Regions from separate parts of the Gordonia sp. ALPHA1B1 genome, predicted to be linked through region 1. Evidence: predicted binding sites of a transcription regulator. Region 1 holds the regulator's gene; each other region holds the start of a gene.
The links. The regulator LexA, encoded in region 1, represses DNA repair genes until DNA is damaged. The targets are predictions, from matches to a motif close to CGAACANNTGTTCG.

Region 1 (3,028 bases):
TGACCACCGCGAGCACGGCGCTCTCCACGGTCGAGAACCGGCGACCGCACTCCACACAGGAGCGACGGCGGCGGATGGCCTGCCCTTCATCTGCGACACGCGAGTCGATGACCTTGGTGTCGTCGTTCTTGCAGAAGGGGCAGCGCATCGTGTCCTCACGCAGGTCGCGGGACGCTGGAACGCACCCGAAGCGTGCGCCCCGCCGCTTGTCGGCCGGCCCCTGTGACATCGAGGATACCGCCCGGCCTCAGCGGTACCGGGGGGTGAGCAGGGGCTGGCCCACCTGCAGCGCGCTCGACCCCAGATCGTTCATCGCGACGATCTCGTCGATCACGACCTCGCGCGGCATCTCGGGTGCCACCCGGCCGGCGATCGAGCTGAGCGAGTCCCCCGAGCGCACGTGGACGACCTCGGCACTCACGGCGGACGGGGTCAGCGAGTCCGAGTAGTTCTGGCCCACGACACCGAACACCCACACGACGAACGCCAGCCCGACGCCGGCGAGGAGCGCGACCGCGGTGCGGCGGCGGCGACGGAACACCGCCGCGTCGGGTCCGACCGGGCCACGCCCGCGCACCCCGACCGGAGAGCCACAGTGGGTGCCGCCCACCCGTGGGGTCACCGGCGACGCACCCCGCGGTCGGGTGCCGGCCGGCCGGTTGTCTACCGGGCGGCCGCCGTCGGACAGCGGGGCGCGCGTCCGGACCCGATCGGCGCGGTCGGTGGGGGGCCGGACAGCGTCGGGACGGTCGGTGCGGACGGGAGCGACGAGAGTGGCGGTGCGCATGGTGCCCTCCGGTGTTCTGGTGTCTGGATCGTGCGGGGTGTGGCGGTCGGTGTTCGAACATCGATCAGATGTTCGATGCACTGATGTTCGAATTTGTAGCACGACGTCCCGACAAAGTCTCGCGACACATCGAACAAATGTTTGAGGTGCCGGTCGCACTCCGCTAGGCTCGGACCCGGCGCAAGCCATCTACCAGCACGTTCCGAAGACGAGAGGAACCGAACATGAGTGACACCGGCGATAGGCGCGGCCGAGCGCGGGGCGCCGACGACGAGGCCCCGTTCGACGCCGCCGCCGCCGAGGCCTCACTCACCCCGCGACAGGCCGGGGTCCTGGAGGTGATCCGCCGCTCGGTGCGCGAGCGCGGTTATCCGCCGAGCATCCGGGAGATCGGCGACGAGGTCGGCCTGGCCTCGACGTCGTCGGTGGCCCATCAGTTGCGGACGCTGGAACGCAAGGGGCTGCTCAAGCGCGACGCGAACCGTCCCCGTGCGGTCAACATCGCCCCGAGTGACACCCCGTCGCCGGACACCCCGTCGGCCGGTCAGCTGCCCGAGCCGACCTTCGTGCCGGTTCTCGGCCGAATCGCGGCCGGCGGTCCGATCCTGGCCGAGGAGGCCGTCGAGGACGTCTTCCCGCTGCCCCGTGAGCTGGTCGGCGAGGGATCTCTCTTCCTGTTGCGCGTCGTCGGCGAGTCGATGATCGACGCCGCGATCTGCGACGGCGACTGGGTCGTGGTCCGGCAGCAGAACGTCGCCGACAACGGCGACATCGTCGCGGCCATGATCGACGGCGAGGCCACCGTGAAGACCTTCAAGCGTCAGGGCCCCAACGTCTGGCTCATGCCGCACAACGAACTGTTCGATCCGATCCCGGGCAACGATGCCGTCATCCTCGGCAAGGTCGTCACCGTGATGCGGCGAGTCTGACCTCTCCACCGACCGAACCGTCGAGCACCGCCGCGGCAGCCTCGCGCGCCGCGGCGGGATCCGAGGTGGCCAGGGCAGCCTCGGCGGCGGCCCGGCAGTCCGGTGCGGACACCTCGCCGAGCCGGGCCCCCACGGCCGCGGCAGCAGCCGGCGCGCTGGACAGCGAGGTGACCCCGAGACCGACGAGCACGCAGGCGAGGTTCGGATCGGCGGCGGCCTCGCCGCACACCCCGACCGGCTTTCCCTGACGTGCACCCGCTGCCGCGACACCCGCGATGAGGCTCAACACGGCCGGTTGCCACGGGTCGGTCAGTCCGGCGAGATCGGCCGACATCCGGTCGGCCGCCATCGTGTACTGGGTCAGATCGTTGGTGCCGATGGATACGAAGTCCACCTCGGCGAGGACGGCTTCGGCCAGGATCGCCGCCGCGGGCACCTCGATCATCACCCCGGCGACCAGACCACGGCCGCGGACCTCGGCGGCGAAGGTGCGCGCCTCCGCCGGCGAGGCGATCATCGGCGCCATGACCCACGGCGCGACGGCCGACCCCGACGCGGCCTGCGCGATCGCGTCGAGCTGATGCGCGCGGATCTCGGGGTGCGCCAGCGCGATCCGATCGCCCCGCACGCCGAGCGCTGGGTTCGATTCGTCGGGATGGGTCACGAACCGGAGCGGTTTGTCGGACCCGGCGTCGAGGGTGCGGATGACCACCTTCTGCCCGTCGAACGCATCGAGCACCTCCCGGTAGATCGCGGCCTGCTCGTCCACCGACGGTTCGTCGGCACGCTCGAGGAACGCGAGTTCGGTGCGGAAGAGCCCGACGCCCTCGACGGGGTACCCGGCCGCGGCGCGTGCCGACGATCCGTCGGCGACGTTGGCGAGCACCGCCACGGCCACCCCGTCGGCGGTCTGCCCCGGACCGGTCCAGCCGGCGACGAGTGCGGCATGCCGCCGATCCTCGTCGACGCGAGCCCGGGCCGCCTCCGCATCGGGCTCCACCTCGATTCGCCCGGTGCTGCCGTCGACGAGAACGGTTGTGCCGGGCTCGATCTCGTCCAGGTCGGCCACCGCCACCACGCACGGGATCCCCAGCTGGCGCGCGATGATCGCGGTGTGGCTGGTCGGTCCGCCGAGGCGGGTGACGAGGGCGATGGTGCTCGTGGGGTCGAGGCCCGCGGTGTCGGCGGGCGCGAGGTCGTCGGCGAGCAGGACCGACGGCACCTCCGGGGTGGGCACACCGGGTTCGGGTAGGCCGAGCAGTTCGGCGAGGACCCGGTCGCGCACGTCGTTGAGATCGGTGACCCGCTCGGC
Region 2 (3,028 bases), on a different contig from region 1:
CAGAAGAAGCTGTCCCTACCTGACGATGCAGTCCGTCGATTACGTCAGGCAAAGTTGATCGAGGGCCGTCGCCCGAATTTGCATGTGGCCGCAAACGTCGCGGCGGCTACAGCGAGCAAAGTGGAGTACATCCGGACGAGGGCGCAGGACGACGAACACTACGCCAAGATGATCACGGACTACCTAACGAAGTTCACTAGCGCTACGCGGAAAGACATCGATTCTTTGATCAAGGACAAGCTCAGCGAGGCCTTGGATGACCGTCAGAAAGCGACCAAGATCTCCAATCTACTCACCAAGATGAAGCGCAACGGGCAGATCCGAAACGCAGGCACGAGGAGCCATCCACGGTGGGAGTTGGGACGGTAGACGGCATCTGCAACGCACCGCGCGGTTAAAGTGTGATTTGGGACACCGGGTCAGACGTACCCGCTGGTCAGGGGCTATTTTTTCACTCGACACGAAGCGTAGGTTGCCGAAAGAATGCAGAAACGGGGTAGCGGGTAGCGACTGAGGACTCCCCCACGTCAAGAGCCGTTGGGTGTGCCGACTACCAGTACCTTCTGATAGGAGGCTGCAGCAGGCAAGGCAGCCGCGTTCACTACGTAACCAATCGCGGACGATCACGTCCACGTGCCTCCCTCTAGCGACAGTCGCCAACGCGGCCGTTGAGTGCCTGATAGTCACAGGGAATCTACCCCTTCGTGCGATCGTGAGCCGCTCCGTGTACGGGCATCCAGAGCCTCGGGCGGCTCGTTCTTCGGTCATCGGTTCATCGCCGGGTCGGTGGCATGCCGGGTCCGCTGGGCATCGGTCCGCCTCTGTTGACGCGAAGCTCAGACGTGCGAGTAGTTGTGCGAATAGCGACCGCTGGGCGGGGACGCCCGAGATCAACGGGTGGATGACCATGGTCACCCGCCCGAGATCAACGGGTGGATGACCATGGTCACGGTGTCGCCGAAGAACGCCCCGTCGATCTCTTCGCGATGTAACGGGCGAGCGCTGCCGATCATCTCGGGCACTGCCGGATCGGTGTCGGCGACAGCCTCGTCGGAGGCCTGGGTCAGACCGGCCAACTGCGAGGGGCCACGACGACCTCGTCGGTCGCCGGGGTCACCAGTGCGTTCTCGGTGTCCTCGGTGTACCAACCGGCCGGGTCGGCTATCAGGACCAGGAACCGGATTTGGTGGTCTCTGTGCTGACGACGATCGCGGCCCTAGAGCTACCGACCTCCCGCCGACGACGGCATCGATGAGCGTGCCGTAATACTCATGACCGAAGGTGGTTTCGAGGGCGGTGTCAGTATTGGCATGGTGTTTGTCCTATGAACGAGACAGCCATCAGCGGTGATGACGCAAGTTTGTTGGTTTGCGGGTGGTCGCCGATCACGGATTCGGAATAATGGTGCAGCACAGCAGATTTACGTGGACCATGGACGCCTCAGGCGTCGACATTGCGTCCGAAACTCATCAGATACTCGAAGGTTGACATGAAAGCTCGGAAGGGAGGACGAGCGTCGGGGAAGCGCGGCGGGCCGCTGAGCTCGGGCAGCGATCGGACAAGTGCCAGGATGGTTCGAGACGAAGTGTCGTGCCCCTACCACGCGCCACCGACAGGATGCGCTCTGCGACTTGACCACGAAAAGCATTGCGCACCAGAGGCATAGCAGCTACACTCGAACATGTATTCGCGCAAATGTCTCCGGGGGGTGACCATGTCTGACGAATCCGCTACGCCGCAACCGCGCGCCGTCGAGCTGGTGGCCGAGCTGCACGCGACCCTCGACAAACTGCAGACCGTCGACTTGTCCCCATGCACCGACGAAGAGCTGATGGAAGTCGCCGCCGCGACCGAATGCGCCATCGCTCGAACCACTTACGCCGGCGACCGACAGATCGCTGAGGTCGAGGCTCGCGATCTACCCCGCAAGACCGGCTGCCGCACTCTCATGCAGTTCATGACCCACCGGCTGCGGATCTCCAACCCGCTGCGTCGACGCAAGCAGCTGAACGCCACCGCCGCGCTGACTTGCCTCAACGGCGACCGTCTCGAACCTGAACACCCCACGCTGGCAGAGGCTTTCGCCAAGGGTGCCGTGGGAACCGGGCACGTCCAGGCCGCCATCGACGTCCTCGACCAGATCCCGCATGCTGTCGAACACGACATCAAGGTCGCCGCCGAGCGACAGATGGCCGAGATCGCCGAAGCTCACACGCCTGCCGAGATCACCCAGCTCGGCTCGCGGCTGCTTGCCCACCTCGATCCCGACGGAACCCTGGCCGACGACACCGACCAGAAAAGGCGCCGCGGCCTGTGGATCGGCCGGCAACGAGCCGATGGCACCGCCAAGATATCGGGCACCCTGACACCCGCACTCGCCGCCCGACTGACCATGATGTTCGCGGTGTGGGGCAAACCCGGACTCAACAACCCCGATGACCCCGCCTCACCCCAAGGCCCGGCCGGCACCGCCGACCCCGACGCCCTGACCGCCGCAGCCGACCGCGACGGCCGCACCCTCGCCCAGACCAATCACGACGCACTCGACGCCGCATTCGCCGCCGGATTCGCCGACGGAACACTCGGCACCTCGCACCGCGGCCTGCCCGTGCAACTGATCATCAAAGCCGACCTCGGGGACCTGATCCGCGAAGCCGGACTGGCGACCACCGCCACGGGAACCCTGCTGCCCATCCGGGACTTGATCGCGATGGCCGGTGACGTCCAACCGTGGTTGGCGATCTTCAAAGACGCCACCACTGTGCCGCTGCACTTCGGACGGGGCAAACGTCTGGCCACCCGCGAACAGCGCCTCGTCTCTTTCGCCCGTCCCGACGGGGAAGTGTGTTCGGCACCCGGGTGCGATCAGCCCGCCACCCACGTCGAGCTTCATCACGCCGAACGAGACTGGGCCAAGGGCGGTCTCACCGACATTGACGACCTCGCCCCCGCGTGTCCGCGCCACAACCGGATGGTCGGTGACCAGCCCGGCCAGTACACCACGCACATCGAGCGCTCTGGACCTGAT
Region 3 (3,028 bases), on a different contig from region 1:
CGTTCCCGAAGCCGACGACGTGCAGGTACTCGCCGCGATCCGACAGGCTCTGGACGCATCGTGAAGTCGCGCTCGTGAAGTATGTGGTGGCCACCGCCGGACACGTGGACCACGGGAAGTCCACACTGGTGCGTGCTCTGACCGGGATCGAGCCGGACCGATGGGAAGAGGAACGGCGCCGCGGGTTGACGATCGACCTCGGCTTCGCCTGGACCACACTGCCTTCCGGTGCCGACGTGGCCTTCGTCGACGTCCCCGGCCACGAGCGGTTCATCCCGAACATGCTGGCCGGCCTGGGCCCGGCGCCCGTCGTCCTGTTCGTCGTCGCAGCGGACGAGGGATGGAGCGCCCAGTCCGACGACCACCGTGATGCCGTCGCCGCCCTCGGCATCGAGTACGGGCTGCTGGTCATCACCCGAGCCGACCGGGCCTCGCCCGACCGCGTTCGTGAAGTGATCGATCTGTCGCGTGATCGCCTCAGCCGCACCGGCCTTTCCGATGCGCCCGCGGTCGTGGTGTCGGCGCCCGATCGCGTCGGAATCGACGAACTGCGCACACGGCTCGACGCCGTCTTGGCCGGGATGTCATCGCCGTCGACCTCGGGGCGTGTCCGGTTCTGGATCGACCGGGTCTTCACCCGCACCGGCGCCGGCACGGTCGTCACCGGCACCCTGGCCGCCGGGACGATCGCGGTCGGCGACACCCTGGACCTGCTCACGGTTGACGGCCGCCGACGACTCGATGTCCGTGGATTGCAGAGCGAGGGTGCAACTCTCACCACCGCGGCCCCGGTCAGCCGAGTCGCGATCAATCTGCGCGGCGTCGGCGTCGACGACGTCTCGCGTGGCGACGCACTCGTGACGCCCGGAGCCTGGCACACCTCTGCTGTCGCTGATGTCCGGCGCGTGAGCGGAATGTCCTTCGAGGAGGCACCGGAACACCTCGTCGCGCACATCGGCACAGCGGCGCTACCGGTCCGGTTGCGCCCCTTCGACGGCGACCACGCGCGTGTGACCCTCGCGCGCGCCGTGCCGATGTCGCGGGGCGATCGGCTGGTCCTGCGCGATCCCGGCCAACGTATCGTCGGCGGCGGCGTCGTGCTGCACCCCGATCCCCCGGCGCTGACCCGGCGGGGCGACGCGACGCGACGCGCGGCCTCGCTGGCGGCCATGTCCGACGACGCCGGGGCCGCCGAAGAAGTGCATCGGCGTGGCGCGATGCGCGTCACCGATCTGACGCGACTCGGCCTGGTCGACGACGCCGAGCCCACACCCCACGGCGTACGAGTGATCGGCGAGTGGTGGGTCGCCGAAACCTCCCTCACCGCCTGGACCGAGCGACTCCGCGCCGCCGTTGTCGATCTACACGACCGAGATCCGTTGTCGGCGGGGCTGTCCGCGTCCGGCGCACCTGCCCTGCTCGGGCTTCCGGACACGACGCTGCTGGCGACCGTCATCTCGGAAGCCGAGCTGTCGTCGTCCGACGGGCACCTGGCGGTCCCGGGTCACAAGCCCTCCCTGGGTGATGCCGACGACGCGGTCAGCGCACTGGAGCGCCGGCTCGCCGACCACCCGTTCCGTGCACCCGAGGCCGATGACCTCACCGCACTCGGCCTGGGCGCCCGAGAACTCGCCGCCGCCGAGCGCACGGGCCGGATTCTCCGATTGCGCGACGGTGTCGTGTTGTTGCCGACTGCCCCCGCCCTGGCGATGCGCACCCTCGCCTCGCTCGATCAGCCGTTCACCACCAGCACCGCCCGCCAGGCGCTCGGAACCTCTCGGCGCGTGGTCATTCCGCTACTGGAGTACCTCGACGCCCGCGGTTGGACCCGCCGTCTTGACGCCGGGCACCGGGAGGTCGTGCGCTGAGCAACGGGCGGTGGTCCTGTCGGACAGGTCGCCGCGTGCATCGCGGGAAGAGCTTCCGTCCGAGGCCCCTACCACACGACACCGACAAGTCGACATCAACGAATATCGTTGCACAACAGTATTTTTGGACTTGCCGCACGTCTGGATTGGTGTACACTCGAACCTACATTCGCAGCAACGGTTCTCGGGGGAGGTGACCGTCATGTTCGATTCCCAGCAGGTCGGCGACACCGACGCGCCTTCGCCTCGTGTGGTCGAGTTGGTGGCCGATCTGCATCGCACCCTGGACAAGTTGCAGTCGGTGGATCTGTCGCCGTGTACCGACACTGAACTCGCTGAAGTGGCCGAGGAGACCGAACGCGCCATCGCGCGTCTGACCGTCGCCGGTGACCGGCAGATCGATCAGGTCGAGGCCCGCGACCTGCCCCGCAAGGCCGGCTGCCGCACCCTCATGCAGTTCATGACGCACCGGCTACGAGTCTCGAACCCGATGCGCCGCCGTAAGCACATGGACGCCACCGCCCACCGGACCAGCCTCGGCGGCGAGGTCCTCCCACCCGAATACCCCTACCTCGCCGAAGCTTTCGCACAAGGCGCGGTCGGCACCGCGCACGTGCAGGCCACAGTGGACGTCCTCGACCGCATCCCGGCCGCCGTCGACCACGACATCAAGGTCGCCGCCGAGCGACAGATGGCCGAGATCGCCGCCGACCACACGCCCGCCGACATCACCCAACTCGGCGCGCGGCTGCTTGCCCACCTCGACCCCGACGGCACCCTGTCAGACGACACCGACCAGAAACGACGCCGCGGCCTGTGGATCGGTCGGCAACGCGCCGATGGCACCGCCAAAATATCGGGCACCCTGACACCCGCACTCGCCGCCCGACTCACCATGATGTTCGCCGTGTGGGGCAAACCCGGACTCAACAACCCCGACGACCCCGCCTCACCCAGCGGACCGGCCGGCACCGCCGACCCCGACGCCCTGGCCACCGCAGCCGACCGCGACGGCCGCACCCTCGCCCAGACCAATCACGACGCCCTCGACGCCGCACTCGCCGCAGGCTTCGCCGACGGAACACTCGGCACCTCGCACCGAGGGCTACCCGTGCAACTGATCATCAAAGCCGACCTCAACGACCTCATCCGCGAAGCCG
Region 4 (3,028 bases), on a different contig from region 1:
TCGAACCTGCTGTCGGCGCTCCTGGGTGCACTCCTGTCCGGTTACGCGCTCGCTGTCCTGCTCGGGATCATCGTCGGATGGTTCGACGTGTCGACGAGCAACGCGCTGCTCAACTTCCTTCTGGCGGTGGGGATGCCGGCCGGCTACCTGGGGTTCGTGTTCGCCTCGCTGCTTCTCTGGTCGTGGCTGTACGGCCGGTGGAGCAGGTGGCGGGCGCGACGGGCGAAGGTCGGCGCGATCATCGTCCTGGGTGCCGGTCTGCTCGACGGGTCCCGCGTCGGTCCGCTGCTGGCGTCACGACTCGACCGCGGTCGCGAGATCTATGATCTGGCCCGGCCTTCCGGCCTGGACCCGCTGATCATCTGCTCCGGAGGCAGAGGTGGCGACGAGCGGCTGTCGGAGGCCGCGGCGATGGCCGAGTACCTCGTCTCGAAGGGCGTCGATCGTGATGCCATCGCACTCGAGGACCGATCCACCGACACCGCGGAGAACCTCCGGTACTCGAGGCGTGTGCTCGACGAGCGTGGAGTGACCGAACCGGTCGCGGTGGTGACGAGCGGCTATCACGCCTTCCGCGGAGCGATGCTCATGCGGTCTGCCGGGATCGACGGATTCTCGACCGGCGCCCACACCGCGCGATACTTCGTCCCCAACGCCCAGGTCCGTGAGTTCTTGGCGGTTCTGCGTGACCACCGATGGATCAACGGAGTCGTCGTCTTCCTGCTCAGCGTGCCACTGATCTCCGGCACCGCTGTGGCTCTCTTCGGCTAGTCCGTCAGTGGACCAGGGGAGTGCCTTGCGGACCCCGTGATGGTGGAGCCGATGACGGGAATCGAACCCGCGTATTCAGCTTGGGAAGCTGATGTTCTGCCATTGAACTACATCGGCGTGCGAGTGCCGGACTCGCGAACGACAGCCTAGCAAACCCGTGGCCGGTCCGGTCGTCAGCACTCGCAGATGTCGCAGATCGTGGCGTGAGGCGCAACGAACCGCGACATCTGGGCGAGACCGGGTATCGGCGGGCCGACGCGATTCGGTTGCGACGCAGAATAATTCGCGGGACGGGGTTGCGCGCTGGACGACCGGCCGGTAGTCTCGAACGTAGTTTCGAGTAAAGCCATGATGACGGGGGATGAAATCATGGCTTCTACCGAGCCATCTGCAGCACCACCACTTCTTCTCGACCAGTACAAGCGCCTGCATGCACTTATGGACGAGATCGCCGAGACGCAGTCCACGGATTGCTCCGACACTGACCTCTTACAGGTCGCGATCGAGCACGAGCGTGCCGAACGACGGTTGCTGTCGCTGTTCACCGATCACATCGTCGACATCGACGAGCGGTCGGCGTACCGGAAGATGGGGTGCCAGACCGTCTCCAACTTCCTCTGCCATGGTCTGCACCGGCGCGGCGAGGCGACCCGCCTGATGAACCGGGTCTGGGCCTTGGGCAGGTTTCCGGACATGCAGGGGGTGCCGCTCGAACCGCGCTTCCCCGAGACCGCCAAAGGTGTTGCCGACGGCGAGATCTCGGGACGCCACGTCGACGTCGTCATCGAGGTGATGCGCAAGATCCCCGCCGACGTGGACCCTGCCGACAGGGAAGCCGCCGAGGCAACGCTCGCGCACTACGCACGCGAGTACGACCCGTCGTCACTCCGTGATCTCGGCGCCCGCATCCTGGCCCACCTCGACCCCGACGGAACCATCACAGACGATCGCGACCGCGCCCGCAACCGCGGCCTCAAACTCGGGCCGCAAGACGCCCAACTGATGTCCCGGCTGACCGCAACGCTTGACCCCGTGACGCGCGCCATGTTCGACGTCGTCTTGTCGGTGTGGGCCGCTCCCGGGATGAACAATCCCGCCGATCCCGAGTCGCCCACCGGGAACCCCGCCGCCGCGGACCCCGACGCGCTGGCCGCCGCTGCCGGACGCGACGAGCGCACGACCGAGAAGCGGAACCACGACGCGTTGCGCGCCATGCTGCGCTTCGTGCTCGACGCCGGCGCGCTCGGGGGTTCGCACCACGGGCTGCCGCCACACCTCGTCGTCTCCATCACCGAATCGGCGCTGCGCGACGCGGCCGGCGACCCGGCACGGACCGCGACGGGAACCCTCCTGCCCATCAAGGACGCCATCGATCTCGCCGCGGACGCGCAGCACCATCTCGCGGTGTTCCGGGACCACTCCAGTGAGGTGCTCTACCTCGGGCGGTCCAGGCGATTGGCCTCGCGCGCACAACGAATCGCCGCGGTCGCCCGCGACGGCGGCTGCACCTTCCCGGGATGCACGCGGCCGTCGTTCGACTGCGAGATCCACCACGTCGTCGAGTGGGACGCCCACCACGGATCCACCGACCTCGACACCCTCGCGACCGCCTGCCCACCACATAACCGAGTGGTCGGCACCGGGGTGGATCAGTGGGCCACCACCATCGCCACCGAAGGGGTCGACGCCGGCCGCGCCGTCTGGCACCCGCCCCGCGCGCACCCGTCGTCGACGCCGCGGATCAACCACGCCCATCGCACCGACGCCATCTTCGACCGGATGCGCGCTGATGTCCGGCGGCGGCGCAGTACAGCGGCACCGGAGAGCGGAGGGTCGGCGCCAACCGACACCGGCGCAGATCCTCCCTGACCATTCGATAACCTCGACACCGTGCTGCTCTCCGACCGCGACATCCGCGCCGAGATCGCTGACGGGCGCCTCGCCATCGATCCGTTCGATCCCGCCCTCGTCCAGCCCTCCAGCGTCGACGTCCGGCTCGACGGCCTGTTCCGGGTGTTCAACAACACCCGCTACACCCACATCGACCCCGCACAACGCCAAGACGAACTCACCTCGCTGGTCGAACCCGCCGACGGCGAGCCCTTTGTGCTGCACCCGGGCGAGTTCGTGCTGGGGTCCACCCTCGAGGTGTGCTCGCTGCCCGACGACCTCGCCGGCCGGCTCGAAGGCAAGTCGTCACTCGGTCGGCTCGGCCTCCTCACGCATTCGACGGCGGGCTTCATCGACCCCGGCTTCT

Region 2: FFS52_RS10600 (HNH endonuclease signature motif containing protein) is a predicted target of LexA. The motif match lies at 1,677-1,690, and genes of this name have one in related genera.
Region 3: FFS52_RS17035 (HNH endonuclease signature motif containing protein) is a predicted target of LexA. The motif match lies at 2,027-2,040, and genes of this name have one in related genera.
Region 4: FFS52_RS10830 (HNH endonuclease signature motif containing protein) is a predicted target of LexA. The motif match lies at 1,097-1,110, and genes of this name have one in related genera.

What each region holds. Positions count from the first base shown of each region.
Region 1 covers NZ_SCOC01000003.1:41,137-44,164, reverse strand. The annotation lists gene nrdR (transcriptional regulator NrdR) at 1-148, opposite strand, end outside; gene FFS52_RS02565 (LysM peptidoglycan-binding domain-containing protein) at 248-787, opposite strand; gene lexA (transcriptional repressor LexA) at 1,012-1,716, shown strand; gene FFS52_RS02555 (putative PEP-binding protein) at 1,694-3,028, opposite strand, start outside.
Region 2 covers NZ_SCOC01000012.1:100,211-103,238, forward strand. The annotation lists gene FFS52_RS10590 (RNA-binding domain-containing protein) at 1-369, shown strand, start outside; gene FFS52_RS23675 (hypothetical protein) at 912-1,076, opposite strand; gene FFS52_RS10600 (HNH endonuclease signature motif containing protein) at 1,715-3,028, shown strand, end outside.
Region 3 covers NZ_SCOC01000027.1:15,719-18,746, forward strand. The annotation lists gene selA (L-seryl-tRNA(Sec) selenium transferase) at 1-64, shown strand, start outside; gene selB (selenocysteine-specific translation elongation factor) at 75-1,868, shown strand; gene FFS52_RS17035 (HNH endonuclease signature motif containing protein) at 2,071-3,028, shown strand, end outside.
Region 4 covers NZ_SCOC01000012.1:149,767-152,794, forward strand. The annotation lists gene FFS52_RS10820 (YdcF family protein) at 1-771, shown strand, start outside; tRNA gene FFS52_RS10825 (tRNA-Gly) at 815-888, opposite strand; gene FFS52_RS10830 (HNH endonuclease signature motif containing protein) at 1,141-2,640, shown strand; gene dcd (dCTP deaminase) at 2,662-3,028, shown strand, end outside.